One region of the Streptomyces sp. NBC_01176 genome, then DNA from elsewhere that is predicted to be linked to it. Evidence: riboswitches for the same ligand, from Rfam matches in the RefSeq annotation. Region 1 holds a riboswitch; each other region holds the start of a gene.
What was found. A riboswitch is a leader RNA that binds a small molecule or an ion and turns the genes downstream of it on or off. The one in region 1 is predicted to bind thiamine pyrophosphate.
Positions count from the first base shown of each region.

Region 1 (7,713 bases):
CGGGTCCGCTGTACGTCGTCGGCGATGTACACGGCTACCTCGACCAGCTGGTCGCCGCGCTCCAGGAGCAGAACCTCGTCGACGCCGCGGGCAACTGGTCCGCCGGCACCGCCCGCCTGTGGTTCCTCGGCGACTTCACCGACCGCGGCCCGGACGGCATCGGTGTGATCGACCTCGTGATGCGGCTGTCCGCCGAGGCAGCCGCGGTCGGCGGCTACTGCAAGGCGCTGATGGGCAACCACGAGCTGCTGCTGCTCGGCGCCAAGCGGTTCGGCGACACGCCGGTGAACTCCGGCGCGGGCACGGCCACCTTCCAGGCCGCCTGGCTGCTCAACGGCGGCCAGAAGACCGACATGGACCGTCTCCAGGACCACCACCTGCAGTGGATGGCCCGCCTCGACGCCATGGAGGAGGTCGACGGCCACCTCCTGATGCACTCCGACACCACCGCCTATCTCGACTACGGCGACTCCATCGAAGCGGTCAACGACACCATCCGCGAAACCCTCACCCGCAACGACGCCGACGAGTGCTGGGACCTCTTCCGGAAGCTGACCAGGCGCTTCGCCTTCCGCGACGACGGGGGCGCCGAGGCGGTGCTCTCCCTGCTGGACACCTACGGCGGCACCCGGATCGTCCACGGGCACAGCCCCATTCCGTACCTGCTGGGCGAGGTCGGCTCGGAGGAGGGCGAGGACAACCCGAGCCCCGTGGTCGAGGAACCGCATCTTTACGCCGACGGACTGGCCATCGCGATGGACGGCGGGGTGACCATGGCCGGAAAACTGCTGGTCCGGCAACTGCCCCTGGGTGGCTGAGCGCTCACCGGGCAGGCGTCCACCACGAAGGACCACGCCGGCCAGGGGGCAATTTCTTGAAACCCCCTGTCACCGCGTGCCGTCACCGCTCTACCATCGGCTTATCCGTAGCAGGCTCCCCTCCGTTTCTGCCCAACGGCTCGTCAGCGTGCGAGCCATCAGCCCTACGGAGCATCGGGGGATGCAGATGAACAGCGTTCCGCAGCACCTGCTGAGTGAGGACCGCCAGGAGTACGAGCGGATCCTCAATGAGGCGCTGCGCTCCGCCCCACACCACCCGGAACTCGCCGCTGTCGGCCGGCGGCTCAACCCCGAGCAACTGCGCACCATGGCGCTCAACGCCACCGCACTCATCACGGCGGCCGCGACGACCGAGTACGCGCACTACGTGAAGGTCCGCGAGGAACTGCGCCATCCGGCGCCGTCCACCCCAGCCGTCAGCGAGGAGATCGGCTCCGCGGAGCCGGGCGCCGGCGCGGTGGGGCTCGCCACCACCATGGGGGAGGTCACCGAGACCGCCGGAGCCGGAGCCATCGCGGTCGTCGCGGTGCTCGCTCCCGTTCTCGCCGGAACAGCCGCGGTGATCTTCCTGCTCGTCGGCTACCTGTTGAAGGTGCTCGATCCCGAACAGACGTTCGCGCAGACTCTCCTGACCACCGGGTGGGTCTTCGGCGCGGTCACGGCGGCCGCGATATTGGTCGCCGCGGTCGGACTGCTGCTGACCGCACTGCGCAACGGCTCGTCCTCGCTCCAGGCAGGAGCGCGCGGCGAGCTCGACGAGGAGGTCGACCGGGCCAGGGAAGCCTGGCGAGATGCCCTGCTGGAGCGCGGCATCATGCCGTTCCTCCGGCACGCCCTCGCCGATCCCGGCGCGGCGGCACTGGACCGGCCGTCACCGACGCCCACCACCGGCCGCATGCCGCATCTCGGCTACAACCGGCCGGGGTTCAGCAGCCCCGACGGTGGGCCCGCGGCCGGCCCGCGCCCGAGCTTCAGCAGCCCGGACTTCACAAGCCCGGACTTCGGGGGGCCCGAGCACCAGCCGGAGTGATCCCCGGCGGCCGACACCGGGGGTGACGGACGAAACGGGCCCGCGCCGCCGCGGCGCGGGCCCCGATCGGAGCTCGGCATGCCCGCGCACGGGCTGGCGGCGCGGCGGACGGGATCAGAGGATGCCCTGCCGCCGGGCCGCCGTGATCCAGGCGGGAAACTCGGAGAGCAGCCGGTCGTACAGCTCCGGGTCCGGAACGCCGCCGATGTCGTCCACGGCGAAGAAGCCGACATTGTCGACGCGTCGGCCCGGAAGGGCGTCGAACCGCTCCAGCACGCCGTAGTCGGACCGGCCCAGTCCCACGAACTGCCAGAAGATCGGCTCCTCCACCGCCTCCCGCAGTTCCCGCTCGATCTCGTTGTTGCGATAGACGCCACCGTCGGAGAAGAACAGGACCAGGGTGGGATCGGCCGCCGGATGCTCCCTGACATACGTACGCACCTCGGCGATCGCCTTCTGCTCCTCGTTCTGGATGCCGACCGTCCGCATGTCCACCTGCCCCGGCAGCAGCCCCTTCCGCGGCTTCTTGCTCCGCCGGAACAGGCTCAGCTCACCGACCCGGACGTGAAGCTCGAGCCACTCGGGCAACTCGCCGAGGGTCAGATCCGGCAGCCGGGCCGCGTGCGAGGCGAACGTCCACGCCTGCATCGCACCGTCGTCGTCCAACTGCGCGGCCACGGCGGCCATCCGCTCCACCACGTCGGCCACGACGCCCTTCGCGTACAGGAAGGACATGGAACCGGAGGCATCCAGGATCAACACCACACGCGCCGTGACACCCTCCGCCCCGTGCTTCCGCAGGCTGACCGCCACCTGCTCCTTGCGCAGGGAGAGCCGCTTGCGCATGTCCACGGGCAGCCGCTCCTCGCCCTTGCCCGGACGCGACGCGGAGGTCGGGGGTGCTGGGGGAGTCAGGGGAGCCGGGGACGTCGGAGGTGCCGGGGGAGCCGGGGGAATCCGGGACGCCGGGGGAGTCCGGGGTGCCGGGTGAGCTTGAGCGGGTGGAGGGGCCGGCGCGGCGGGCGGGACCACGGGCGGCACGACCGGCGCCGGGGTGGGGAGGCCGGGCTCCTCATCCACGCTGATGCCGAAGTCGGTGGCGAGTCCCGCGAGCCCGGACGCGTACCCCTGTCCGATCGCCCGGAACTTCCACTGTCCGCCGCGGAGATACAACTCGCCGCCGAGGAACGCCGTCTCCGTCGTGGCCTCCATCTCGAAGCGCGCGAACTCCCGCTGTGTCCCGGCGTCGAGCAGCCGCAGTGTCAGCCCGGACAGCTGGCCGAAGGTGCCGCCGTCCGCCGAGGCACCCAGCACGACCCGCTCGATCTCCGGTTCCAGTGAGCGCAGGTCCACCTCGACCGTGTCTGTCGTGACACCGGCGTCCTGCCGCTTCCCCAGGTGGCGGACGGCACCCGAGACGTGCCGTGGCTGGTTGTAGAAGACGAAGTCCCCGTCGTCCCGCACCCGGCCGTCCGCACCGAGCAGCAGCGCCGAGGCATCCGCGTCCGGCGCGCCCGGTCCTCCCGTCCAGCCGAGCACGGCCCGTGCGGCCCCGACGGCCACCGGGAGGTTGGCGCCCTTGCTCATGGATGTCATGGACCCAGTCTGCCGACCGAACCGGCCGTCCGCAGAGGCGAACTCCCCTGACATTCCGGCCCGACGGGGTGGTGCCGTTCCCTCCGCGCTCCTCCGCGGTCTTCGAGGAGGTCGGTGCTCAGGGTGTGCGGACCCTGAGCACCACTTCGCCGGAACGTCCGGGGCGTCAGTCCGCCAGCGGCAGGTACACCCGGTTCCCGCTCGCCGCGAACTCCTTCGACTTCTGGAGCATCCCCTCAGCGATCTCCTCGGGCGAAGCCCCCTCGGCCGCGGAACCACCGAACTGCTCCGCGATGCTCTGGCTGATCTTCATGCTGCAGAACTTCGGGCCGCACATGGAGCAGAAGTGCGCCGTCTTGGCGGGCTCGGCCGGCAGCGTCTCGTCGTGGAACTCGCGGGCCGTGTCGGGGTCGAGGGCCAGGTTGAACTGGTCCTCCCAGCGGAACTCGAAGCGGGCGTCGGACAGCGCGTCGTCCCATTCCTGCGCGCCCGGGTGTCCCTTGGCGAGGTCCGCCGCGTGCGCGGCGATCTTGTAGGTGATGACGCCGGTCTTGACGTCGTCACGGTTGGGCAGACCCAGGTGCTCCTTGGGCGTGACGTAGCAGAGCATGGCCGTGCCCCACCAGGCGATCATCGCGGCACCGATGCCGGAGGTGATGTGGTCGTACGCCGGCGCGACGTCCGTCGTCAGCGGGCCGAGCGTATAGAACGGAGCTTCATCGCAGATCTCCTGCTGAAGGTCGATGTTCTCCTTGATCTTGTGCATCGGGACATGTCCCGGGCCCTCGATCATCGTCTGTACATGGAAACGCTTCGCGATCGTGTTGAGTTCCCCGAGCGTCCTCAACTCGGCGAACTGCGCAGCGTCGTTGGCGTCCGCGATCGAACCGGGCCGCAACCCGTCGCCGAGCGAGTACGTGACGTCGTACGCGGCGAGGATCTCGCAGAGTTCCTCGAAGTTCTCGTAGAGGAACGACTCCCTGTGGTGTGCCAGGCACCAGGCCGCCATGATCGAGCCGCCGCGCGAGACGACGCCGGTCTTGCGGTTCGCGGTGAGCGGTACGTACGGCAGACGCACGCCCGCGTGGACCGTCATGTAGTCCACGCCCTGCTCGGCCTGTTCGATGACCGTGTCCTTGTAGATCTCCCAGGTCAGTTCCTCGGCACGGCCGTCGACCTTCTCCAGCGCCTGGTAGAGGGGCACCGTGCCGATGGGGACGGGGGAGTTGCGCAGCACCCATTCCCGCGCGGTGTGGATGTTGCGGCCGGTGGACAGGTCCATGACCGTGTCGGCGCCCCAGCGGGTCGCCCAGGTCATCTTCTCGACCTCCTCCTCGATCGAGGAGGTCACCGCGGAGTTGCCGATGTTGGCGTTGACCTTCACCAGGAACCGCTTACCGATGATCATCGGCTCGATCTCCGGGTGGTTGACGTTCGCGGGCAGCACCGCGCGGCCCGCGGCGATCTCCTCGCGGACGACCTCGGGGTCGACGTTCTCGCGGACCGCCACGAACTCCATCTCGGGTGTGATCTCGCCGCGGCGGGCGTACCCGAGCTGGGTGACCGCCTCTCCGGGGCGGCCCCGGCGCGGCTGGCGCGGCCGGCCCGGGAAGACCGCGTCAAGGTTGCGGAGGCCCCCGCGCGGTGAGGTGTGCTTGATCCCGTCGTCCTCGGGGCGGACCGGACGGCCCGCGTACTCCTCGGTGTCGCCCCGAGCGACGATCCAGTGCTCACGCAGCGGAGCGAGTCCCCTGCGCACGTCCGTGTCGACGGTCGGATCGGTGTACGGGCCGGAGGTGTCGTACAGCGAGACGGACTGCCCGTTGGTGAGGTGCACCTGACGGACCGGCACCCGCAGGTCGGGGCGCGAACCCCCGACGTATGCCTTGTGCCACCCGATGGACTGCCCGGCCCCCTGGGGCTGTCCACCCGGGGACGTGGCCGACGGCCCGTCCGTCTGGCTGGAGGCAAGCGTGCGTACGTCCTTGTTGGTCATGAGACCTACTCCCTACGCCGGCATTACCCGGTAACAGGTTCAGCGGTCGACGCAGCGGCTTCCGTCTGCCGATGTTTCATGTGAAACATCGCTGGGACGGAGGTCAGCGCCCTCTCAGCCCGGTGCTCCGAGCTCCCGCGTGTGCAAAGGTGCCTCCACGCTAGCGTCATATCTGGCGCGGTGAACAGAGGGCCCTCGCCGTTCTTGCGATGATCGGTCGGTGACCACGATGCAGCAGCCCCCGTTCCCGCCGTCCGAGCCGCGCCGTGGCTCCGGCCCCGGCGACGGCCATGGCTCAGGAAACGGCCGCGGGCACGGCAACGGGCAAGGGCACGGGCACGGGCACGGGTCGGATGGTGGCAACGGTCCAGGGAGCGGGCACGGACCGGGTGACGGGCACGAGCAGGGGCCGGGCACCCTTCCGGGGACGGGGCACTCGCACAGTCACAGTCATGGCCCCGCCGCGCCCGTCTCCAAGCATCTGCGCAAGGTCATCGCGGCCGTACTGATTCCCTTCGCCGCGGCGGTCGTCGTGGGCCTCGTGGTGCTCTGGCCCGGCGGCGCCCCGTCGCACGAGCGCACGGGTGTCGGCTTCGACCGGCAGAGCCAGCAAGCGACGGTCACCGAGATCGTCCAGGTGGACTGCAAGTCGGTGAACGCCTCGGGGGGCACCCAGGCCGGCGACGCCTCCACCGCCGCGGGTTCCTCCGGCCGGCAGCAGGCGACGGGCGAGTGCAAGAAGGCGACGATCCGGGTGGACAGCGGCAAGGACAAGGGCCGTACCTTCACGGAGATCGTCCAGCCCGACCAGTCACGACAGTTGCACCAGGGCGAGAAGGTCGTCGTCGCGTACGAGCCCTCGGCGCCCAAGGATCTGCAGTACTCGGTCACCGACGTGAACCGGAGGTTCCCGATGGCGCTGCTCGCCGGGATCTTCGCGCTGGCCGTCGTGGTGGTGGGCCGGATGCGTGGCCTCATGGCGCTGATCGCGTTGGCCGTCAGTTTCCTCATCCTGACGTTCTTCATCCTGCCCGCCATCCTGGAGGGCGCGAATCCGCTCGTCGTGGCGGTGGTCGGGGCGAGCGCCATCATGCTGATCGCGCTCTACATGTGCCACGGCCTGTCGGCCCGTACGTCGGTGGCCGTCCTCGGCACCCTGCTCTCGCTGGTGCTGATCGGTGTGCTCGGCTCGGTGTTCATCGGCTGGGCGGCCCTGACCGGCAACACCGACGACAACACCGGTCTGATCCACGGCCTGTACCCGTCCATCGACATGAGCGGTCTGCTGCTCGCGGGCGTGATCATCGGTTCGCTCGGCGTGCTCGACGATGTGACGGTGACGCAGACCTCGGCGGTCTGGGAGCTGCACGAGGCCAATCCCACCATGGGCCGACGCGGCCTGTACCGCGCGGGCATCCGGATCGGCCGCGACCACATCGCGTCGGTCGTCAACACGCTCGTCCTGGCGTACGCGGGTGCCGCGCTGCCGCTGCTGCTGCTCTTCTCGATCGCTCAGAGCAGCGTCGGCGCGGTCGCCAACAGCGAACTGGTCGCCGAGGAGATCGTGCGCACCCTGGTCGGCTCGATCGGTCTGGTCGCCTCGGTGCCGGTCACCACCGCGCTGGCGGCCCTGGTGGTCTCGGCGGACCGCCCCGGGACGCAGGGCGGCCTCACGGCGGCCACAGGGCCCGTGACGCCCGTCCTTGAGCCCTCCTCGGGGGGCCGGGGGACGGTCCGGGGCGGCAAGGGTCGTCGCCGCAAGCACTGAGGCCGCCGAGCGCCCGCCCCGGGCGTGCGGAAGCGTTCCTCCACGCGAGTGCGGGAAATGCTTCAGCCCGCGCTCTGCTCCTCCGCCAGGATGCGGTCCAGAGCCTCGTCGAGGTGGGTGTCGAAATCCGCGAGGGAGCGCTCCTGCCCCAGCGGTACGAGCTTGTCGGTACGGTCGAGGAACGCCACCAGCGGCGCCGCGCCGGATCGGAACAGCGCGTGGTCGCCGCCCACTTGGAGCCGGATCAGTACCTCGCCGAACGCCTCCGGATCGGCGGGCGCGATGTGCACATCGCCGTCGCCGCACGGCCGGCCCACGCCGTCGATCAGCAGCTCCCGCCCGAAGGCCCAGGTCACGGGCGCGTCGCCGGGCAAGTGGAAGGTCAGCCGCACGGCGTAGGGATCACAGGTCTCGTAGCGCAGCTCCACCGGGATGCGGAAGGACAGCTCCTCCGACACGAGGAAGCTCATCATGACCTCTGCCT
Region 1 is NZ_CP108600.1:5,056,845-5,064,557, reverse strand. Features, by position in the region: gene OG199_RS21815 (metallophosphoesterase) at 1-818, shown strand, start outside; gene OG199_RS21810 (hypothetical protein) at 1,000-1,869, shown strand; gene OG199_RS21805 (VWA domain-containing protein) at 1,984-3,456, opposite strand; gene thiC (phosphomethylpyrimidine synthase ThiC) at 3,632-5,461, opposite strand; TPP riboswitch at 5,454-5,610, opposite strand; gene OG199_RS21795 (YibE/F family protein) at 5,682-7,229, shown strand; gene OG199_RS21790 (SsgA family sporulation/cell division regulator) at 7,292-7,713, opposite strand, start outside.

Region 2 (7,713 bases), 1.8 Mb from region 1:
CCAGTCGTTCGCGCAGCGAGCGGTCGAGCTGGCCGAGCGGTTCGTCGAGCATCAGCAGCCGGGGGCGAGGGGCGAGGGCACGGGCCAGCGCGACCCGCTGCTGCTCGCCTCCGGACAGGGCCGCGACGGCCCGGGAGGCGGCGCCGGGCAGCCCGACGAGTTCCAGCAACTCACCGACGCGCACCGCCTGTTGTTGCTTCGACGCGCCGTGCATCCGGAGCCCGAAGGCGACGTTGCCGCCCACGTCGCGCTGCGGGAAGAGCTGATGGTCCTGGAACATCAGCCCGACGCCCCGGCGGTGCGCGGGCACCTCCGCCTGGTCGTGGCCGGCCAGGAGCACACGGCCCGCGTCGAGCGGCTGCAGTCCGGCCACCGCCCGCAGCAGCGTGGACTTGCCGCTGCCGCTCGGCCCGAGCACGCACACGATCTCGTGCTCGGCGACCTCCAGATCGACGGCGTCCAGCACGGGCCGGCCGCCGAAGCGCACGGTCGCGGCCTCGATGCCGAGCAGAACGTCCGACGCCGACGCGGACGCCGACGCCGCTGCCCCCGCCCCCGTCGCCCCAGCCGTCGCCTTCGTGACGAGCTTCGCCATCAGAACTCCCCCGTCCGGTCGGTCCGCACGCGCTCCAGCAGCAGCAGCGCCACCGCGCACACCACCATCAAGATCGTCGAAAGTGCCATCGCCTGCCCGTAGTTGAGGTCCCCGGCGCGCCCGAGCAGCCGCGCGACCGCGACCGGCAGCGTCGGGTTGTCGGGGCGCGCGATGAAGACGGTCGCCCCGAACTCACCGAGCGACACGGCGAAGGCGAACCCCGCCGCGATCAGCAGCGCCCGTCGCACCATCGGCAGATCGACCTCCCGCCACACCCGCCACGGCGAGGCCCCGAGCACCGACGCCGCCTCCCGCAGCCGTCCGTCCACGGCCCGCAGCACGGGCAGCATCGTCCGTACGACGAAGGGGACGCCCACCAGCGCCTGCGCGAGCGGCACCAGGATCCAGCTGCTCCTGAGGTCGAGGGGCGGCTCGTCCAGCGCGATCAGGAACCCGAAACCGACGGTCACGGCGGACACACCGAGCGGCAGCATCAGCAGTGCGTCGAAACCCCGTACGAGCCGACCGGCGCGGCCGGTGAGAGCGGCGGCCGCCAGACCTCCGATGACCACGGCGATCGCGGTGGCGGCGAGCGCGTACTCCAGCGAGTTGCCGATCGCCTCGATCGGGGCCACCAGGAAGATGCCGCCGTCGTCGGAGGCGAGCGCCCTGTAGTAGCCGAGTCCGAAGCCGCCGGGGGTGTCCAGGGATCGCTGGACCAGGACTCCGAGCGGCAGCACGAGCAGGACGGCGATGCTCGCGAGCACTCCCGTGAGCAGTGCCCACTGCCCGGCCCCGCGCGGCCGGCGGGCGGTCGTCTCCGGGGCCACCAGACGCAGGGCGGTCTCCCGGCGGCGTACGGTCGCGGCGTGGACGGCGAGGATCGCGCCGACGGCCACGAACTGGATGATCGTCAGCACCGCCGCCGTCGCGAGGTCGAAGATCTCCGAGGTCTGCCGGTAGATCTCGACCTCGAGGGTGGAGAAGGTCGGCCCGCCGAGGATCTGGACCACCCCGAACGAGGTGAAGGTGAAGAGAAAGACCATGAGCGCGGCGGCGGCGACGGCCGGGCTCAGGGCCGGCAGCGTCACCGTGCGCCAGGCCGCGAACCGGGAAGCGCCGAGCATGCGCGCGGCCTCCTCCTGGCGCGGGTCGAGCTGCGACCAGAGCCCGCCGACCGTGCGGACGACCACCGCGTAGTTGAAGAAGACGTGCGCGAGCAGGATCGCCCAGACGGTGGTGTCGAGCCGGACGCCCCACAGGCCGTCCAGGAGTCCCCCGCGGCCGATGAGCGCCAGGAACGCCGTGCCGACGACGACGGTGGGCAGTACGAACGGGACGGTCACCACCGCGCGCAGCACCTGCTTGCCCCGGAAGTCGAAGCGCGCGAAGACATACGCGCCGGGGAGCGCGATCAGCAGCGTGAGCGCTGTCGAGGCGAGCGCCTGCCAGGTGGTGAACCACAGCACGTGCCGGATGTCGGCCTGGCCGAGCACCTCGCCGATCCGTCCGAGCCGCCAGACCCCGTCGACCTCGAGACCGCGGGCCACGATCGCCGCGACGGGGTAGGCGAAGAAGACGGCGAAGAACACGACCGGCAGGGCCATGAGCCACAGCCGCGTCGCGCTCCCACGCCTCCTGGGCGCCGCCTCGGCTACTTCAGTACGAGCGAGGTCCACGACTTGACCCACTGGTCACGGTTCTTGGCGATCTCGGCGGGGGCCAGGGTCTCGGGGTGCGCGGCCTGCGGGCCGAACTTCACGAACACCTCGGGCACCTTCGCGGTCTCACGCACCGGGTACACGAACATGTTCAGCGGCATGTCCTCCTGGAACCTGAGGCTGATGAGGAAGTCGAGGAGCGCCTTGCCGCCCTTCGTGTTCTTCGCGTTGTCCAGCAGCCCCGCGTACTCGACCTGGCGGAAGCAGGTGCCGTTCGCGACCCCGGTCGGCGCGGTCTTCGGCTTCGGGTCGGCGTAGACCACCTCGGCGGGCGGCGAGGAGGCGTACGAGACGACCAGCGGCCGGTCGGCCTTGGCCTTCTTGCCGCCCGCGGAGCCCGAGAACTCGTCGTTGTAGGCCTGCTCCCAGCCGTCGACCACCTTCACGCCGTTGGCCTTGAGCTTCTTCCAGTAGCCCTGCCACCCGGCGTCCCCGTACTTCGCGGCGGTGCCGAGCAGGAAACCGAGGCCGGGCGAGGACGTGGACGCGTTCTCGGTGACGAGGAGGTTCCTGTACGCGGGCTTGATCAGGTCGTCGAAGGAGGTGGGCGGGGCCAGCTCGTGCTTGCTGAAGTAGGCCTTGTCGTAGTTGACGCAGATGTCGCCGGAGTCGATGGGCGTGACCCGGTGCTTCTCCTGGTCGACCCGGTAGCGCTGGACGATCTGGTCGGAGCCCTTGGGCTCGTACGGCTGGAACAGCCCGTTGTCGAGCGCCCGGGAGAGCAGGGTGTTGTCGACGCCGAAGAAGACGTCGCCCTGCGGGTTGTCCTTGGTCAGGATGGCCTTGTTGACGGCCTGGCCGGCGTCGCCGTCCTTGAGGATCCTGACCTTGTAACCCGACTCCTGCTCGAAGGCGTGCAGCACGCTCTTGGAGTAGGCGAAGGAGTCGTGGCTGACGAGGGTCACGGTCCTGGAGTCGGCGGCCTTGTCGCCGGAACCGGACGAGCCGCACGCGGACAGCGTGACGAGACCCAGTGCGACGACCAGGGCCGCGGTCGTCCGCCTCTTGGTGCTCACTTTGGTGCTCACTGGATTCCTCCTGGGGTGACCAGGAAGAGACGCGGCCCTGCCCGGGAACTCGGCGGTTCCCGGGCAGGGCGCAACAGCTTGAGTGATGCCCGAACTTCCTACCCAGAATGACCTGGGCGAGGTTCAGAGGGTCTGCGGCCCACCGGTGCTCCGGCTGCCGCACTCTCAGCGCTGTGGCGCTCCCCTGTCGGAATATGAAGATGTCGGAATATGAAAATGTACGTGCCGGGTCAGACTACCGCTCGGTCGCCGCGAGCTGGCCGCACGCCCCGTCGATCTCCTGGCCCCGGGTGTCCCGGACGGTGACCGGCACGCCGTGGGCCGCGATGGCCTCGACGAACGCCTTCTCGTCCTCGGGCCGCGAGGCGGTCCACTTCGAGCCCGGGGTCGGGTTCAGCGGGATGAGGTTGACGTGCACGGGCTTGCCCCTGAGCAGCCGCCCGAGCCGGTCACCGCGCCACGCCTGGTCGTTGATGTCCCGGATGAGGGCGTACTCGATGGAGAGCCGGCGCCCCGACTTGGCCGCGTACTCCCAGCCCGCGTCGAGCACCTCCCGCACCTTCCACCGTGTGTTCACGGGGACGAGGGTGTCGCGCAGCTCGTCGTCCGGCGCGTGCAGGGAGATGGCGAGGCGGCACTTGAAGCCCTCGTCGGAGAACCGGTGGATGGCCGGGACCAGTCCGACCGTCGACACGGTGATGCCGCGCTGGGAGAGTCCGACGCCGTCCGGCTCGGGGTCGGTGAGCGCGCGGATGGCGCCCACGACCCGCTTGTAGTTGGCGAGCGGCTCTCCCATACCCATGAAGACGATGTTGCTCAGCCGCGCCGGGCCCCCGGGGATCTCCCCGTCCCGCAGCGCCCGCATGCCGTCCACGATCTGGTGCACGATCTCGCCGGTCGACAGGTTCCGGTCGAGCCCGGCCTGGCCGGTGGCACAGAACGGGCAGTTCATCCCGCACCCCGCCTGGGAGCTGATGCACATGGTCACCCGGTCCGGGTAGCGCATCAGCACGGACTCGACGAGCGTGCCGTCGAAGAGCCGCCACAGGGTCTTGCGCGTGGTCTCCTGGTCGGTCGACAGATGCCGCACGACGGTCATCAGCTCGGGAAGCAGCGCTTCCTGGAGCTTGCCGCGCGCGGCGGCCGGGATGTCCGTCCACTCCGCGGGATCGTGCGCGAACCGCGCGAAGTAGTGCTGCGAGAGCTGCTTGGCGCGAAACGGCTTCTCCCCGATCGCGGCAACGGCCTCCTTACGCTCGGCGGGCGTGAGGTCGGCAAGGTGCCGCGGCGGCTTCTTGGCTCCGCGGGGGGCGACGAATGTGAGTTCTCCGGGCTTCGGCATAACCCTTCCAGTGTCGCAGATCAACTCGGGGAGCCCAGGCCAGAGCGGGGTGGGGGTGGTCACCCACGGGTGCCGCCTGTCAGCTTTGGTCGACCTCGCACGGCCCAGGGACGGCCCAGCACGGTCCTCGGTCGGACCCTCGTGGCGATGTCAGTGCCGGTGGCTATGGTGCGACGACCATCGAGCGCGACTCATCGGGGAGGGGCCATGGGAGCCAAAACGGGACTGCTCATCTACGCAAACGGCGAGGTGCCGGCCCTGCTGCGGCAGGCGGGGGCGGCGGACCTGGCGCGGACGTCCGAGATGATGCGGCGCCTTTACCCGGGCTGGGAGATCGAACAGCTCCCCGGCTCGACGCTGGGGGGCGGCGTGTACCCGCCGAAAGACACGGCGTACGCAGCGAGCCGACCGGGCGTGGAGATCGTCTGCGACCAACGGGTGATGATCGACTTCCCGTCCCAGCTTCCCGAGCACCTCGTCGCGGCGAGCGCCGGCCGACGGCTCGTCCTGCACGCCATGCACAGCGTCGTCGACTGGCTCGCGTTCGCGGTGTGGGAGGACGGGCGCCTGGTCCGCTCCCTGAGCCTGTCGCCGGACAGCGGCATCATCGAGAACCTCGGCGAACCGCTCCCCTTCGAGCTGCCCTACTGGGCCGGCGACCGCCCCGCGGACATCGCCCCCTGGCCCGACGAGGACGAAGAGCCGTACCCGCTGCCCTTCCACCCGTTGGACCTAGGCGAAGATGCCCTCCGCGCACTCTGCGGCTTCGTCCAGGAGGGCCGCCCCGAACCTGACGACATCAACGCATACGGCATCGACCTCCACGGATTCCACGTGCGGGACCCTCACGGGCCTGACCCTGCGGAGGAAGAAGCGAAGTTGAAAAAGATCATGGAAACCATGGGGTCGCCGCGCTTCTACACGCTGGGCCCCGATGGCTCGCTGATCGAGCGCGACGGCCTGTAGCCCACGACCGCTTCGTCCCGAAGCAGCGCGGGCCCGTGCTCAGCCTTGGCCCGGTGTGCTCCTCACCTGCGCTGACAGGCCGCAGACGCCGCGGTCCGTCGGCGTTGTCATGCGGTTGAACACTCGCGACTGCCGCTCCTCGCGTGCGCGAAACACCGGTGCGGGAGCACTGAAGGCTGCCTTACGATCCGTACTGCCTGCGTCGGCCGGCCCGCAGCACCAGCCCGTTGTGAAGGGGGCCACCCCCAGTGTGGGACGGAGCGTTCTACCGCGTCCGACGTGACGATTACGAGATCTGCTTCGTCCCCGACGCCGGGATGCCTCTTGACGAAATCGATGACGTCGACATGTGGGTGATCTTCAACAACGGGCACCGCTGGTCGGGGACGATCCACACCCTGGATGTCGTGCATCGCCTCATGGATCGTTGGCAGCAGACCGGCGAATGCCTTGGGGGCAGGTTCTTCTACACCTGGGATGGACTGATCGTCCGCGACAGAGGCATCGCCGGGATGGTCGATGTCGTCGACAACCTTGTTCGGAGCGGTGACTACAGAAACGTCTTCCGTGACGTCGGTCCAGAAGACACGGATGCCTGACCTCTTCGTGCCGAACTCTCCGCCGCGGGGTCGTCGAGGCATGAAGGCCCAGCTTTCCGGGTTCACACTGGCCGGTCTGGGCCTTTGCCGTGCCTTCGGGCTACTGGGCGCGGGTAGTTTCGAACCGCCGACATCCGCCTTGTAAGTTCGCTCCGCAACCGTCCGTGCTGCGGCCAGCGCCAAGAGCGTCGGTCGTCCCGGGTGGCTCAAGTCTGCTCAAGTTCGCTGTCGTTGATGTCAGACGTGGATGTCAGCTGAGTAGTTCAACTACCGTCGGCTGGGTCCTGCCAGTGCCAGGGCAGCCCCGGCGGCAGCCAGGGAGTACTGTCACTGCGCTCAAGCACTGGTGCCGCGCAGTCATCCGGCAAAGTACTACCGTCGATCACGGCCTCAAGCGTGAACTGGACATAGCGCAGGTACCCACGTACGTCGCGAATCTGGCGTTCGCGATGGATCTGGCCGATGCCTCGGTAGCCGACGTCGAAGCACAACCGCACAAGTGCCCTGTACCGATCGCGGACACGGTTGTCTCCTATGGAGAGGAGATCGGTCTGCATGCCCCGTCGGACCGAGGCAAGGGCCACTGCACATCGCTCACGAGCCCGCAAACTCAACCGCGGCTCGTCCTGTGCGAGGTCCGGCAGCGATGGCAGCCACGCGTAAAGTTCTGCGAGGTGGTCCAAGAGCCGCTGTGCAGCCTCCGCAGAGCGCTGCTGCATCCCTTGCTGACGTGCTAACGCGCTGTTGGCAGCTTCTTGAGATGCCGCGAGCTGGATTTGTGATTCGACAGTCCTCGCGGTTTGCCACCGCGCCACGTACACCGCGATGCCTCCGCCGGCCAACGTCCCTACAAGCGCACTGGCTGTTTGTCCCGCTAGATCCCCCCAGCTACCCATGCCTCCCATCTTGGCGGCCTGCGTTAGCTTCAAACCCTCACGTTGAGCCTCAAGAGCCCTTCGCCAGGGACAAGGGTGACAGAACGCAACGAGTGCCCTGAGCTTGGGAAGCTCGGGTTCTCCGAAGATGCTGCCTGCACTGACCTGCGGTGGACCTGGAGCGGGGCGGAGGCGATCGCCGACTTGCTCCCCGCTGTTCCCCGTGGTTCTCCGCAGGATCTGGCACACATCTGGCACGTCCGACTACTCCGGACTGAGAGCCTGAGCCGGTGACTGATGATGAGGTTGTCGAGGCGTTGCGGATCACAGCTCGGGCAGGGGCTCTGCCACCGCCCGCGACGGCGGAGGCTATCGCCGCGGCGGAAGAGGCCATCGGGTTCCCGTTGCCTCCTCTCCTACGGCGCTTGTACGTCGAAGTCGCCAACGGCGGATTCGGCCCGAACGAAGGCATCCTGGGAGTGAGCGGTGGGGCCGCGCAGGGCAACTTCATGGACATCGCCGAGCTGTACCAGGACGGCCCGGATCCGTCCGGCCGCATCCCGGCCGGCCTGGTCCTGATCTACGAC
Region 2 is NZ_CP108600.1:3,266,201-3,273,913, forward strand. Features, by position in the region: gene OG199_RS13770 (ABC transporter ATP-binding protein) at 1-595, opposite strand, end outside; gene OG199_RS13775 (ABC transporter permease) at 595-2,274, opposite strand; gene OG199_RS13780 (thiamine ABC transporter substrate binding subunit) at 2,250-3,344, opposite strand; TPP riboswitch at 3,422-3,540, opposite strand; gene rlmN (23S rRNA (adenine(2503)-C(2))-methyltransferase RlmN) at 3,580-4,686, opposite strand; gene OG199_RS13790 (DUF6928 family protein) at 4,894-5,652, shown strand; gene OG199_RS13795 (hypothetical protein) at 5,901-6,251, shown strand; gene OG199_RS13800 (SMI1/KNR4 family protein) at 7,417-7,713, shown strand, end outside.
Region 2: it holds a riboswitch for thiamine pyrophosphate, as region 1 does, so the genes downstream of both, OG199_RS13780 (thiamine ABC transporter substrate binding subunit) here and thiC (phosphomethylpyrimidine synthase ThiC) in region 1, are expected to answer to the same signal.

Region 3 (7,713 bases), 1.9 Mb from region 1:
TGCCTGACCTGGCCGACGTCGAGCCCGGCCGCCTCGATCCGCGACCTGGCCTGCGTCTCGGTCTTCGCCAGCAGCAGCGGGACCTTCGTGAACTGGCCGGAGTTGATGTACCAGACGCCCGCGCCGAGGCCGAGCGCCAGCAGGATCGCGGTCACGATCACGATCGTTCCGCGCCGCGGGCGTGAGCCGCGCCGTCGCGTGGGGGCGGCCGGCTCGGAGGCGAGCACACTGGTCTGTTCGAACCGGCTCGTCCGATTGAGCACGTCGCCCCCGCCGGCCGCGTCCTCCTCGTTCACCGGCAGCAGACGCGGCACCGACAGGGACCGCGGGATCACGCTCGTACGGTCCTCCGCGTTGTCATGGCCCGCGGTGACGGCCTGCGGCGGAACGGCGTCCAGCTGCTCGGCGGTGAGCCCGGCCCGAGCCTCGAGCACGTGGCCGAGCAGCGTCACCGCGTCGTGCGGGCGCATCCCGGGGTCGCGGGCGGTGGCCGCGGCGACCAGCTGGTCGAGCGCGAAGGGCAGGCCCGGCACGGCGGCCGACGGCGGTGGTACGTCCGCGTTCAGATGCTGGTAGATCACCTGGGCGGGGGAGTCACCGGAGTGCGGCTTGCCGCCGGTGAGCATCTCGTAGAGGACGACTCCGCAGGCGTACACGTCGACGCGGGTGTCGGCGGTGCCGTGCTCGATCTGCTCGGGAGCGAGGTACGAGACCGTGCCGAGCACGGACCCCGTCGTCTGGGTGACGGTGTCCACCGCCCGTACGAGGCCGAAATCCGCCACCTTGACCCGGCCGTCGTCCCCTATGAGGACGTTCTCGGGCTTCATGTCGCGGTGCACGAACCCGGCGCGGTGCGCGGCGCCGAGCGCGGCGAGCACCGGCTCCAGGACGTCCAGTGCGGCCCGCGGCTGGAGCGCCCCGCGCTCGCGCAGCACGTCGCGCAGGGTGCACCCCGCGACGTACTCCATGGCCAGATAGACGTACGACCCGTCCGTCCCCTGGTCGAAGACCTGCACCACATTGGGGTGCGCGAGCCGGGCCACCGACTTGGCCTCGCGTATGAACCGCTCGACGAACGAGACGTCGGCGGCCAGCGTCGGGTGCATGACCTTGAGCGCGAGCACGCGGTCCAGACGGGTGTCCAGGGCCCTGTAGACCGTGGCCATTCCGCCGACCGCGATCCGGGCGTCGACGCGATAGCGGCCGTCGAGCATCTGCCCGACAAGCGGGTCCTGAAGGGTCGTATCCACGCAAGCGAGTCTACGAGCCGTCGCCGTTGGCGCTCTCGCTGTGGCCCGTACCGGGGCGGGACTGCAGCCGACCTGTGACGCACATCGCGCCGAAGAGGTGACGCGGCCCGCTCCGCCGGCGGCGACCCCCACCACCCGGAGCCCCACGCTCCCACTGGCCGGAAACCGCCGTCACGCGACCGCCAGGAGGAGCCCGTGACGGCACGAATCGGTGCCACGGCGGGCACCGGTCCCCCGCCGCCGCGATGCCCGGCGCCGCCGCGCTAGAAGGCCGGCCGCTCCGGATCCAGCCGCGCCAGACCCTCGGCGGGAGAGGACGCCGAGGCGAAGTGCCGCCGGGGAATCCGCCCCGCACGCCGCGCGAGACGCCCCGCCTCCACGGCGTGCCTCATGCCCTCGGCCATCAGCACCGGCTCCTGCGCCCGTGTCACGGCCGAGGCGAGCATCACACCGGCACACCCCAGCTCCATCGCCAGCGCCGCGTCCGACGCCGTACCGGCCCCCGCGTCCAGGATCACCGGCACGCGCGCGTGCTCCACGATCAGCTCGAAGTTGTGCGGGTTGCGGATCCCCAGGCCCGAACCGATGGGTGAGCCGAGCGGCATGACCGCCGCGCACCCGACATCCTCCAGCTTCCGCGCGAGCACGGGGTCGTCGTTCGTGTACGGCAGCACCGTGAAGCCGTCGTCGACCAGCGTCTCCGCGGCGTCGAGCAGCTCGATCGGGTCGGGCAGCAGGGTGCGCTCGTCGGCGATGACCTCCAGCTTGACCAGATCGGTGCCGAGCGCCTCCCGAGCGAGCCGCGCGGTCAGCACGGCCTCGCCCGCGGTGAAGCACCCCGCCGTGTTCGGCAGGACGCGGATGCCGAGCCGGTCGAGCACGGACAGGACGGAGCCGTGCGCCGCGGGATCCACCCGGCGCAGCGCGACCGTCGTCAGCTCCGTCCCGGACGCCACGAGCGACCGCTCCAGCACGTCGAGACTGGGCGCACCCCCCGTACCCATGATCAGCCGGGACGTGAAGGACGTACCTCCGAGGACGAACGGATCGTCGGCCATGGGTCAGCCTCCTTGGACAGCGGTGAGGACTTCGACACGGTCTCCCTCGCGCAGGGACGTGGACGACCACTGGGTGCGCGGGACGACCGTCTCGTTGAGCGCGGCCGCGACGCCGGAGGGCGCCGCCGTGAGCGTGGCGACGAGCGTGTCGAGGGCGGTGCCCGCGGCGACGAGCCGGCGCTCGCCGTTGACGAGGATGTTCATACGGGCTGCTCCGTGCGTGTCGGGCTGAACCGGTGGGGAGTGAAGGGGCGCGCTTCCTCGGGGAGCTCCCCCGAGGCGAGGACGTGCGCCATGACGTCCCCGGTGACGGGAGTGAGCAGGACGCCGTTGCGGTGGTGGCCGGTGGCCAGCAGCAGTCCGTCGAGCCCGGTCGGGCCGAGCAGCGGAGCGTTGTCGGGCGAGCCGGGGCGCAGTCCGGCCCGGGTCTCGGTCAGCGGCAGTTCGGTGATCCCGGGCACCAGCTCATGGGCGTCGCGCAGCAGCTCGTACACCCCGCCCGCGGTCACCGTGGTGTCCCAGCCCAGCTCCTCGCTGGTCGCGCCGACGACGAGCTCGCCGCTCTCGCGCGGCACCAGATAGACCTGGCTGCCGCGGACCACGGCCCGCACGGTGCGGCTCAGGAAGGGCGCGTACCGCTTCGGCACGGTCAGCCGCAGCACCTGCCCCTTCACCGGGCGGACGGGCGGCCTCACGTCGTCGGGCACGCCCTCGAGTCTCCCGCTGAGGCTGCCCGCGGCCAGCACCACCTGCGTCGCCTCCAGCCGGTCGCCGCCCGCGGTGACGACCCCGGTGGCCCGCTCCCGGACCACGGTCAGCCGCTCCGCCCAGGTCCTGTGGAACACCACTCCGGCTCGCTCACACGCAGTGACCAGGGCCTTCGCGAGGCGGCGCGGGTCGATCTGGTGGTCGCCGTCGACGCGCAGACCACCACGGACACCCGGCGCGAGCATCGGCTCCAGCCGGCGGCACTCCCGGCCGCTGAGCCACTCCGAGTCGAGCCCCGAACGGTTCTGCAGGGCATGCAGTTCACGCAGATGGGCGCGGTCGTCGGAGTCCAGGGCGACGGCCAGCGTGCCGCACCGGCGATAACCGAGGTCCTGGCCCGCCGCCTCGGTGAGCTCGGCGACGAAGTCCGGATAGCGGCGCGCGGAGGCGAGGTTCAGGCCCAGCAGGGTCTGCTCGCCGTAGTGCAGCTCGGTGACGGCCGCGAGCATTCCGGCGGCGACCTGTGCGGCCCCGCCGCCCGGTTCCGGGTCCACGACCGCCGTGGTGAACCCGCGCTGGGCGGCCCGCCACGCCGTGACCAGGCCGATGATCCCGCCGCCCACCACCAGGACGTCGGACGTGACGGACCTCTCCGCCGGTGTATGCGACATGGGCGTCCAGCCCCTCCCTTCGCCGGCATGACCCGGATCAGGTTCGTACGGTCGGAGGCCGCCAGCCTCCCTCTCAGCCCGGTGCGTCCGGGCTCCCGCGAGTGCTCTACGTTGACCACCCTAGCTCGCTGCCGCGGGCCTCAGTAAGGGAGCCTCCGCCCATGGCCCGTTCGCTCGACGGCCTCGTCCTCGCCCCGGTAGCCGACCAGGCGCCGGGCCAGGTCGGGACCGGCACCCGGTTCACGTACCACGAGAAGGACGGCGAGATCTGGGCCGAGTACGCGGGTGGCGACATCGTCCGCGGCCGTCTCCTGGGGACCCGGGAGGGCGACCGCCTCGACTTCCGGTACGTACAGCTGGGACGCGACGGCACCACGTCCGGCGGGCACTGCGTGTCGGACGTGGTGGAGCTCTCCGACGGCCGGCTGCGGCTGGAGGAGACCTGGGAGTGGGAGTCGCGGACGGGCAGCGGGACGAGCGTGGTGGAACAGGGCGAACCCCTCGTAGGCCCCGCACAGGCCGCCCGCGTCGAACGGTCCGGCTGACACCGAGTCGCATTGTGGAACAGGTCACTGAGCACGTCCGCTGACTGACGGATTGTCAGGTGTCTATGGTGATCAGGTGAGCGAGCAGACGCAGGGGCAAGCGCAGGGGCCTACGGCACGCCGGGTCGTCATCGCGGGCGCGGGCATGGCCGGCGTACAGACCGCGGTCGCCCTGCGCGAACAGGGCTTCACCGGCGGAGTGACACTGATCGGCGCCGAGCCGCACCAGCCGTACGACCGGCCGCCGTTGTCCAAGGCGGTGCTGCTCGGCAAGGCCGAGCACTCCGCCTTCGACATCGACTTCGAGGCACTGGGCATCGAACTGAAGCTCGGCTGCGAGGCGCTGGGCCTGCGCCCCGGGGACCACGAGCTGGACACCGGCACGGGACCGGTGCCCTACGACGTCCTGGTCCTGGCGACCGGCGCGGAACCGATCCAGCTCCCCGGCGCGCAGGGCATGCCCGGCGTCCACCTCCTGCGCACCCTGGACGACGCCGAACGGCTGCGCCCGGTGCTCGCCCGGCAGCACGACATCGTGGTGGTCGGGGCGGGCTGGATCGGCGCGGAGTTCGCGACGGCGGCGCGCGAGGCCGGGTGCGCGGTGACGGTCGTCGAGGCCGCCGACCGGCCACTGGCCGGGGCGCTGCCCGCGGAGGTGGCCGCGCCGATGGCCGCCTGGTACGCGGACAGCGGGGCCTCGCTGCGCACCCACGCGCGCGTGGAGCGCGTCGAGCCCGGCGCCGTGGTGCTCGACGACGGGTCCCGGGTGCCCGCGGGCGCCGTGGTCGTCGGCATCGGCGCCCGGCCCGCCACCGCCTGGCTGGCCGGCTCCGGCATCGAGCTCGGCGCCCACCGCGAGGTCGTGGCCGACAGCCACCTGCGCACCTCCCTGCCGGACGTCTACGCGGTCGGCGACTGCGCCTCCTTCCCCTCGGGCCGGTACGAGGAGCGCCTTCTCGTCCACCACTGGGACAACGCCCTGCAGGGACCGCGCACGGTGGCGGCGAACATCATCGGCGAGGCCCCGGCGGCGTACGACCCGGTTCCGTACTTCTGGTCCGAGCAGTTCGGCCGTTTCGTCCAGTACGTCGGCCACCACGCGCCCGCCGACACGACCGTCTGGCGCGGCGACTCCTCGGGCGCCGCCTGGACGGTCTGCTGGCTGCGCGACTCCCGCCTCGTCGCCCTCCTGGCGGTGGGCCGCCCCCGCGACCTGGCCCAGGGGCGCCGTCTGATCGAGGCGGGCATGCCGCTGGACCCGGAGATCCTGTCGAATCCGTCCCGCCCTCTGAAGGACGCCATGGCCTGAGCGGGCTCCGACGCCTTCCGCTGGGGCGGGCGACGCCGAGGGGTCGGCCCTGGGCCGGTGGGGTCCCATGTCTGAGGGACGCCATGGTCTGAGCGGGTTCCGAGGCCTTCCGCTGGGGCGGGCGATGCCGAGGGGTCGGCCCAGGGCGTCTCCCGCTCGACGGGCGCCATGGTCTGAGCGGGTTCCGAGGTTTTCCTTCGGGTGGGCGACGCTGACGGGTCGGCGCATGGCCGGTGGGGTCTCCCGCCCGACGGGCGCCATGGTCTGAGCGGGTTCCGAGGTCGTCCTTCGGGTGGGCGCCGCTGACGGGTCGGCCCTGGGCCGGTGGGGTCTCCCGTCCGACGGGCGCCATGGTCTGAGCGGGTTCCGACGTCTTCCCTGGGGCGGGCGACGCCGAGGAGTCGGCCCCGGGCCGGGGGTTCCCTCGGTCGGCGGACCCCGGGCCGACCGGTTCCCTCTCCGGGCGGCGGCCCGGCCGCCGCCCGGCCCGCGCGGGTGCCGCCGCGCCGGAATTCGGCGGAATTCCGCGAGATTCACGCACTTCTGACGCGGGACGGGTGGCGCTCGGGTACCGAGTGTCAGTCCGGGATGGCAGGCTTGTCCCGTGACCGAGATTGACGCAAAGATCGATGCTCTCGTCCCCGCCTGGCTCACCCTCCCCGACATCGCCGAACAGTTCGGCGTCGAGGTGACGCGCGTCCGGCAGCTGGTCAAGGAAGGCCAGCTGATCGCCGTACGCCGTGGTGAGAACCGCGCGCTGCACGTCCCCGCCGCTTTCATCGACGAGGACAAGGTCGTCAAGGGCCTCACCGGCACCCTGACGCTCCTGCGGGACGACGGCTTCACCGACGAAGAGATGCTCGAGTGGCTCTTCACCTCCGACCCGACCCTGCCCGGCACCCCCGCGCAGGCGCTGAGCGAGAATCGCGGCACGGAGGTGAAGCGTCGCGCCCAGGCGCTCGCCGTCTGATCCGACAACACGTCCGGCGTACGGACCACGGCCGGCCCCGGACCACCCCGGCCGCCGTGGTCCGTACGCACCGCCGCACACGGGGGACCCACGCATGCCCGAGAACGCCGCCCGCCTCGCCGACGCCCGCGTCTATCTCTGCACGGACGCGCGCACGCGCCAGGGCGACCTCGCCGAGTTCCTGGACGCCGTTCTGGCGAGTGGCGTCGACATCGTGCAGCTGCGCGACAAGGGCATGGAGGCGGCCGAGGAACTGGAACACCTCCAGGTCTTCGCCGACGCCTGCGCCCGCCACGGCAAGCTCCTCGCGGTCAACGACCGGGCGGACGTCGCGCACGCGGCCGGCGCCGACGTACTCCATCTGGGCCAGGGGGACCTCCCGGTCCCCGCGGCCCGCGCCATCCTCGGCGACGAAATCCTGATCGGCCGCTCCACGCACGCGGCGGCAGAGGCCTCGGCCGCCGCCGTCCAGGAGGGCGTGGACTACTTCTGCACCGGCCCCTGCTGGCCCACTCCCACCAAGCCCGGCCGCCACGCACCGGGCCTCGACCTGGTCCGCCACACCGCCGCGCTGGACACCGACCGCCCCTGGTTCGCCATCGGCGGCATCGACCTGGGCAACCTCGACGAGGTGCTGGAGGCGGGCGCCCGCCGTGTCGTCGTCGTACGAGCGATCACCGAGGCGGACGACCCCGCGGCGGCGGCCGCGGAGTTCGCGAAGCGGCTGCGGCAGGCCTGACCGCCCCGAGCCGCACGGCCCGTGGCCCGCTTGCCGGACCGCCTGCGGCCCGTCGGCCGGAACCCGTGGCCCGCCGGGTCGTCCCGCCGCCCGTCGGCGCGGGCCCGCTCTGTCCGAGGGGTGGACAAGAAGCCGACGAATCAGACAATTCACTGCCGTTCGGTTGGGGGACCGCCGCCCCCTGGCTAACCTGCGAGTATGGCCCTCGGATCTGCCTCCACCAGGACTGACCGCGCACGCATCGTGAGCGACATGCTCGCGTCCGGCAAGAAGACGTACTCGTTCGAGTTCTCCGCGCCGAAGACCCCCAAGGGCGAGCGGAACCTGTGGAACGCGCTGCGCCGGGTAGAGGCCGTCGCCCCCGACTTCGTCTCCGTGACCTACGGAGCGGGCGGCTCCACCCGCGCCGGCACGGTCAGGGAGACCGAGCAGATCGTCGCCGACACCACGCTCACGCCGGTGG
Region 3 is NZ_CP108600.1:6,942,034-6,949,746, forward strand. Features, by position in the region: gene pknB (Stk1 family PASTA domain-containing Ser/Thr kinase) at 1-1,250, opposite strand, end outside; gene OG199_RS30025 (thiazole synthase) at 1,514-2,308, opposite strand; gene thiS (sulfur carrier protein ThiS) at 2,312-2,512, opposite strand; gene thiO (glycine oxidase ThiO) at 2,509-3,687, opposite strand; TPP riboswitch at 3,685-3,796, opposite strand; gene OG199_RS30040 (hypothetical protein) at 3,849-4,232, shown strand; gene OG199_RS30045 (FAD-dependent oxidoreductase) at 4,309-5,541, shown strand; gene OG199_RS30050 (Rv2175c family DNA-binding protein) at 6,146-6,511, shown strand; gene thiE (thiamine phosphate synthase) at 6,606-7,250, shown strand; gene metF (methylenetetrahydrofolate reductase [NAD(P)H]) at 7,449-7,713, shown strand, end outside.
Region 3: it holds a riboswitch for thiamine pyrophosphate, as region 1 does, so the genes downstream of both, thiO (glycine oxidase ThiO) here and thiC (phosphomethylpyrimidine synthase ThiC) in region 1, are expected to answer to the same signal.

Region 4 (7,713 bases), 3.1 Mb from region 1:
ACACACCCGCCCGACCGGGAGCACCGGTCACGCCCCGGCCACAGGCACCGGTCACCGCCCCGCCCACGGAAGCAGACGCGACCGTCCGGGCGCCCTCATCTCCCGGTCTCCGGCCCCCAGTACTCCGGGCCGATCCCCCGCCAGTCGATGAGCGGGGACACCGCGATGGTCAGCGGATCGACATCGAGCCCCGCACGCCGCAGGAACTCGGCCAGGTCGCCCAGGTTGTAGGCCAACCCGAGGCTCTCTCCGTGCACACGGACCCGGCGGCCACCTGTCGGCGCCGGCGGGGACACGATCACAGGCAGCGGTTCGGACATGAATCCAGCCTCGCCTCTCCGGTCCCGGCCTGCATCCCGGCCCGATGTCGTGCTCGTTCACCGCGCGCCGTCGTCGGGCCGCCGGAGGAGTGTGGGTTCGCCATGGCCGAATTCAATCACGTGTTCGATTTCCGGCGCGACCGTGCCCGTGGGAACTGCCTGCCGGAGGCGGCCGGGCGGGTCGCCGGCGGTCAGACCCGCGGCCGGTTGATCAGCCCGGACAGCACGATCACGCTCTCCGTCCGCTCGATGACCCTGGCCTCGCGCACCTGCTGGATGGCCCGTTCCAGATGCGGAATGTCCAGGGCCATCAGGTGCACCATCGCGTCGGCGGCCCCGGAGACCGTGTAGGCCTCGACCACCTCCGGCACGGCCTCCAGCTCACGTCGCAGTTCTGCGGGGGTCGGATTGCCCTTGCAGTACACCTCGGCGAAGGCCTCGGTCCGCCAGCCCAGCGCCTGGGTGTCGACGAGCGCGGTGAAGCCGCGGATCGTGCCGTCGGCCACGAGCCGGTCCAGGCGCCGCTTCGCCGCCGGCGCCGAGAGCCCGGCGGCACGGCCGATCTCCGCGTACGTGCTGCGCGCGTCGCGCAGCACGCACCGCACGATGTCCTCGTCGATGGAGTCCATGGCCACGTCGCTCGCCCCTTCCTCCGCGCAAGAAATCACCACGCAGGCCCAGTCTTCACAATAAATCGATCCTAGACGGAAACAAACGGCGATTGTTTGCGTACCGGAACTGTTCGTAGCATCCTCACGCCCCCTCGTCGTCCACCGCGGAAGGAGCGTGTGGCATGCGCGCAGTGCTCAGTGCCGAGGAGTCCGCAGCCCTGGAGGCCGTCGACGAAGCGGCCGTCGCCACGATGCTGCTCGACACCCTGGCCGTGCCGAGCGTGACGGGAAGCGCGGCCGAGTCCGAGCTGCAGCACCGTCTGGCGCGGGACCTCGGCCGGTCCGGCCTGGACATCGACCTGTGGTCGATGGATCTGCCCGCTCTGCGCGCCGAGCCCGGCTTCCCCGGCATGGAGGTACCGCGCGACGAGGCGTGGGGGCTCGTCGCGACACTGCCCGGCACCGAGGACGGTCCGACCATGATCCTCCAGGGCCATGTGGACGTCGTGCCGCCCGGTGACCTCGCGCAGTGGGCGGGCGCCCCCTTCGTGCCGAGCGTCCGCGGCGACGTCGTGCACGGCCGGGGCGCCTGTGACATGAAGGCCGGTGTCGTCGCCAACGTCGCCGCGCTCGCCGCGATCCGGGCCTCCGGGGTACGGCTGCGCGGCAGCGTGGCGGGCCACTTCGTGGTCGGCGAGGAGGACGGCGGGATAGGCGCCTTCGGCACCCTGCACCGTGGCCACACCGGCGACGCCTGCGTCATCAGCGAGCCGACCGGCGGCACGCTCGTCACCGCGAACGCCGGCGCCCTGACCTTCCGTGTCACCGTGCCGGGCCGGTCCACGCACGCGAGCACCCGGGACGCCGGGGTGAGCGCCATCGACGCCTACGCGCCGATCGCCGCCGCACTGGCCCGGCTGGAGGTCGCCCGCAGCGAGACGCCCGATCCCCTGATGGCCGAGTACCCCTTCCCGTACACCGTCTCCGTCGGGATGCTCCAGGCCGGCGACTGGGCCAGCAGCGTGCCGGGGCTGCTCGTCGCCGACGGCCGGCTCGGGCTGCGGCTCGGCGAGGACCCGGACGCCGCGCGCGCCGCGTTCGAACGCTGTGTGGCGGAGGCGTGCGCGGCCGATCCGTGGCTGCGCGGGCATCCCGCGGTCGTCTCGTGGCCCGGCGGCCAGTTCACCAGCGGGCGGCTCCCGGCCGGCCATCCCCTGCGCGAGACGGTCGGCACCGCGCACGCCGACGTCACCGGCGCGCCCGGGGCCCGGGAACGCGGCGCCCCCTACGGGAGCGACCTGCGTCTCTATGCCGGGGCGGGCATACCGACACTCCAGTACGGCCCCGGGGACGTACGTCTGGCCCACGGCCCCGACGAGCACGTGTCCCTCGCGGAGACGGTCGCCGTCGCCCAGGCGCTGGTCCTGGCGACACTGCGCACCGTGGGAACCTGCTAGGAACACGGACCAGGGCCCCCGAGGAACGTTCAGCGCCCCGCGCGCATCCGCCAGCCGTGGTCGACCGGTCCGAGTCCGGAACCGAGCGGGAAGCCCGCCGCGATCGCGCCCGTGACGTACTCCTTGGCCCGCCGCACCGCCTCCGGCACCGCCCGCCCCCGCGCCAGCTCCACCGCGACGGCCGAGGCCAGGGTGCAGCCGGTGCCGTGGGTGTGGCGGTTGTCGTGGCGCGGGGCCCGCAACCAGTGCTGTTCGGCGCCGTCGGTCAGCAGGTCGACGGCCTCGCCGGGCAGATGGCCGCCCTTCACGAGGACCCAGCGGGGGCCGTAGGACAGCAGCCGTTCCGCGGCGCGGCCCATGTCCCGCTCGTCCGTCACCTCGATTCCCGTGAGCTCTGCGGTCTCGTCGAGATTCGGCGTGACCACCGTCGCGACCGGCAGCAGCGCGGCCCGTACGGCGTCCAGCGCGTCGTCGGCCAGCAGCCGGTCACCGTGCTTGGAGACGCTCACCGGATCCACCACCACGGGCGCGGCGACGTCCGACAGCAGCTCGGCGACGGTCTCGACGAGCAGCACGGAGCCGAGCATGCCGGTCTTCACCGCCTGCACCCCGATGTCGTCCACGACGCTGCGGTACTGCGCGCGCACCGCCTCCGCGGGAAGTTCCCAGGCTCCCTGCACACCGAGGGAGTTCTGCGCGGTGACCGCGGTCAGCACGCTCATCCCGTGCGCGCCGAGCGCCAGCATGGTCTTGAGGTCGGCCTGGATGCCGGCGCCGCCACCCGAGTCCGAACCGGCGACGGTCAGGACGCGGGGCGGGGCGGCGGGCGTGTTCGAGGACATGACGGGTTCGCTCCGTACGAGAGACGAGACGGATGAGGCGGGCGGGTGAGGCGGGACGGGTGAGGGGTGCGGGACGACAGGGCCCGTGGCCGGCCGCGGCCGTGGTCAGCGACGCAGCCGCAGCGGCGCGTACACCGCGAGGGCCGCGAGGAACGCCACCCCGTAGGCGAGGTCCGCTCCGTGCAGGGCGCGGGCGACCGGACCGACGTACAGGCTGGTGCTCATGAACGGCACCGCCGCGGCGAAGGCGCCGACGAACGCCACCAGCGCGGGCCACCACGGCTGCGGGCGGGCGCTCTCGGCGGACAGGTCGATCGGTGCGCCGGCGCGCGCCCTGGCCCGGACGAGCCAGTCGACGGCGACGATCGCGACGAACCCGGGGATCCAGTAGCCGACGAGCAGCAGCACGTTCTGGAACCGGGTCGTGGTGTCGGCGGCGTGCATCCAGAGCACCAGCGGGAAGCCGAGGACGGCCGCCAGCGCGGCGGCGGCCGGGCGCGGCAGGCGTACGCCCATGGTCTGCAGGGCGAGCGAGCCGCTGTAGTCGTTCATGGCGTTGCTGCTCAGCGCGGCCAGGGCCACGGCGAGCAGCCCGAAGGCGCCGAGGACACCGCCGCCGAGCAGGGTGTCGACGCCGCGGGCGGTCTGGTCGGTGAAGACGGAGGCGCCCCACAGGCCGAGCGCCTGGACGGCCACGAAGGACACACTGACACCGGCGAGCGTGCACCAGAACATGCGCGGCCGGGATGCCGTGCGCGGCAGATAACGGCTGAAGTCGCTGGCGTAGGGGGCCCAGGACAGCGCCAGGCTGAGGGCGATGGTGCAGGTCAGGACGAACGCCCCGGCCCGGTCGGCGCCGTGCGCGGAGGCGGTGGCGGCGGGGTGGTCGCCGTTCAGGAGCTTCACCGTCAGCGCGGCGAAGGCGGCGGCGAGGGCGAACGTCATCACGGTCTGGAGCCGGTGGATCACCTCGTACCCGAGGACGCCGAGCGCTCCCTGCGCGCCCATCATGACCAGCACTCCCAGCCAGAACGGCCAGCCGCACAGCTGGGCCAGCGCGTCCCCGCCGAACAGGCCGATCAGGGCGTCCCAGGCGATCGAGGACAGCCACTGGAGCGCACCCGGCACCAGCACGGCCCGCCCGAACGCGAGCCGGGCGAGCGGCAGCTGTCCGGCGCCGGTCTGGCTGCCCCAGGTGCCGAGGTACGCCGTCGGCACCGCGCCCAGCAGGGTGCCCAGCACGACGGCGGTCAGCGCGGTGGAGAAGTCCAGGCCGAGCGCGACGCCCACGGTGCCGGTGAAGACACCGGTCATCGTCAGGTTGGGGGCGAACCACACGGTGAACAGGCGGCCGGGGCCGCCGTAGCGGTGGTCCTCCGGCACCGGGGCGATGCCGCGCGCCTCGACGCGCAGATCGCCGGGAGCCTCGGGCATCCGCCCGTCGAAGACGCCCTGCGGGCCCCCGACGGCCACTTCACCACGGGCATACGGCAACGACATGAGACATCCCTCCGCCAGTCCTAACTGGTTCAGGTTCGACGGGTGTGATCTCAGCCCTCGTGCGGGGCACCCCGTGTCCGGTTCGGCGTCAGGATAGCCCGGTCCGCGCGTTCGTCCCAGGCAGGGTGCGCACCGACCGTGCGCGTGGGAGCGCGGGGCCGGCGAATCGGCGCGGGGTCCGCGGGGTCCGCGGGGTCCGCGGGGTTCGTCGGGTGCGCGGGGTGCGCGGGGTGCGCGGGGTGCGCGGGGTGCGCGGGGTGCGCGGGGTCGATGCGTGGTGGACGGCGGGCGATGCGCCGCGGCGCTAGGAGCCGACGCGCGGCTCCCAGCCCTCGTACGCCGCTGTCAGCAGGCCCAGCACGCCGTGCGCGGTGACCTCGCGCGGGTTCGGGTATGCCTGGCCGGCGACCTGTGCTGCGGCCACCGCCAAGTCGGCCTCCTCCAGGCCGAGTTCGGCGAGGGTACGGGGTGCGCCCAGACCTCCGGCGAACTCCCGCAGGGCGCGGGGGACGTCGTCCGTGCCGAGCACCCGGGACAGAGTGGCGATCGCCCGGGGCGCGGCGGGCGCGTTGTAGGCGAGGGCGTAGGGCAGGACCACGGTGTGCGTCTCGGCGTGCGGCAGGCCGAAGGTGCCGCCGAGGACGTGGCACAGCTTGTGGTGCAGGCCCATGGTGGTCGCGCCGAGGCAGGCGCCGCACAGCCACGCGCCGTACAGGGCGCGGCTGCGCGCGTCGAGGTCGCCGGGGTCGGCGGCCACGTCCGGCAGGGCGCCCGTCATCGCCCGGACGCCCTCCCCGGCCATGAGGGAGACGAGGGGCGAGGCATCGGGCGCGTACAGGGCTTCGACGGCGTGCGCGAGGGCGTTGACGCCGCTGGTCACGGAGAGGGGGACGGGGAGACCGAGGGTGAGCTCGGGATCGTAGACGACGCTTCGGGGCTGGACGACGAGGTCGCGTCCGGTGCGCTTGGCGCCGTCTTCGGTCAGGCCCCACACCGAGGTCATCTCGGAGCCGGAGTAGGTGGACGGTACGGCGATCAGCGGCAGCCCGGTGCGCAGCGCGATCGCCTTGCCGAGGCCGATCGCGGAGCCGCCCCCGACCGCCACACAACCGTCGGCGCGCATCTCGCGGGCCACCTCGACGGCCTGGGCGGCGACCTCGGCGGGTACGTGCATCCGGGCCTCGGCGTGCAGCCCCGCGCACTGGCCGCCCAGCGCGTCGGCGACCGCCCGTGCGGTGGCCTCGCCCCGGCCGCCGCAGACCACCAGCACCCTGTGCAGACCGAGCCGGGCGACCTCGCCGGGGGTCGCGGACACGGCGGCGCCGGGCCGGAAGACGACCCGGCCGGGCCGGGTCTCGTACGAGAAGTCGAGCGGGTTGTCTGTCGTGAAGTCGGTCGGTTCGACGGTCATGCCACTCTCCTGGTCCGGCACACGATCCTGCCAGGCGTGTCCGAGGATGCGCCGCCGCGCTCCCGACGGCAACTCCTGGTGTTCGGTCGCACGGTCATCGGGACCGGTCGCCGCCGGCGCCCGCGTCCAGGAAGTGGAACCCGGGTTCCGGATAGCGCGCGGGGGCCGGGTGCGGGGCGGACGAGATGTAGGCGCCCGCGAGGGAGAACACCACGCGGTCGCCGGCCCGCAGTCCCTGCGCCCGGACGTCGCGGACCAGGACGTCCTTCGGCGTGCTCAGCTGGCCGGTGAGGGTGGCGCGCTCCCTCCGCACCACGGGACGCGGCCAGGAGTACGGCCACGGCTCCACTTCGAGAACGGACCAGGGCTGGTCGTGCCGCCCGTTCACCGGGGTGCTCAGGTGGACGGCGCCGCCGCGGATGACGGCGAAGTCCTCGCTGGAGCCGTGCTCGACGTCCAGTACCTCGCTCGCGTACCAGCCGCAGTACGCGGTCAGCGCGCGGCCGGGCTCGATCCGCAGCGTCAGTTCCGGGTGGGCCGCGGCGAGTCGGGCGAGGCCCTCGCCGTAGGCGTGCCAGTCGAAGCGGCGCTCGGGGCGGTCGTAGTCCACCGCCATGCCGCCCCCGAGGTCCACCTCGGTGAGCTGAAGGCCGTTCCGGGCGGCCAGTTCCAGGGTCCAGGCGACGACGGACTCGGCCAGCGCCACATGCTCCTCGGCGTGCACCCCGTTGGCCAAGTGGGCGTGGACACCGCGCAGTTCGAGGCTCGGATAACTGCCGTCCGTGAGCAGGCCGACGATCACGTCGGCACGGGCCGGATCGAGGCCGGAGGGGGTGGCGGACCCGCCGCCGTCCGCCGCGAGGAGGCCGTCAACCGGGAGGTCGAACCGGAGCAGCACCGCCACCCGGCGGTCCGGAGCGTGCCGCTGGGCCAGCCCGGCCAGCATGTACAGCTCGTACTCGCTCTCGACCTGGAAGCGTGTCACGCCCCGCTCCAGCGCGTCCGCCAGCTCCGTCGGGGTCTTCTCCGTGCCTCCGAAGACCCGCGGGCGGTCCACGGCGGCCTCGGCGACATGGTCCAGTTCGATGCCGGAGGACACCTTGTAACCGTCGACGTACGGGCCGAGTTCGGCCAGGATCTCCGGTTCCCCGTTGGCCTCGACCGCGTAGTACAGCTCGACGCGATCCGGCAGCGCGGCTCTGACGGAAGCGGCGTGGGCGCGCAGTGCCACCAAGTCGTATATGTAGGCGGGCAGTTCCGTGGGCGACAGGGAGAGGATGCGGTCGCGCACCGCGCGCGGGGGTGTGATCATTGGGGCACTCCGGGTCGTATGGCGCGGGATGTCGTGGGCACGCGACGCGGGTGGCGAGCGGCCGGAGGGCATCGCCGACCGGCCGGCGCGCGATACGGGGAGCAGGGCCACGTCGGATACGCGGAGCAGGACCGCGTGCGCCACGGGATCGCCGACCTCGCTCCCGGGACGCGTGTGCGACGCGCGTGCCGGGTCCGTCGTCCGTGCCGGGTCCGTCGTCCGGGGTGGAGTGGCCGCGATACGCCGACCGAGCGTCCGGT
Region 4 is NZ_CP108600.1:1,975,252-1,982,964, forward strand. Features, by position in the region: gene OG199_RS08285 (hypothetical protein) at 96-320, opposite strand; gene OG199_RS08290 (Lrp/AsnC family transcriptional regulator) at 512-991, opposite strand; gene OG199_RS08295 (ArgE/DapE family deacylase) at 1,114-2,388, shown strand; gene thiD (bifunctional hydroxymethylpyrimidine kinase/phosphomethylpyrimidine kinase) at 2,418-3,230, opposite strand; gene OG199_RS08305 (purine-cytosine permease family protein) at 3,336-4,730, opposite strand; TPP riboswitch at 4,720-4,814, opposite strand; gene OG199_RS08310 (maleylacetate reductase) at 5,035-6,141, opposite strand; gene OG199_RS08315 (type III PLP-dependent enzyme) at 6,236-7,453, opposite strand.
Region 4: it holds a riboswitch for thiamine pyrophosphate, as region 1 does, so the genes downstream of both, OG199_RS08305 (purine-cytosine permease family protein) here and thiC (phosphomethylpyrimidine synthase ThiC) in region 1, are expected to answer to the same signal.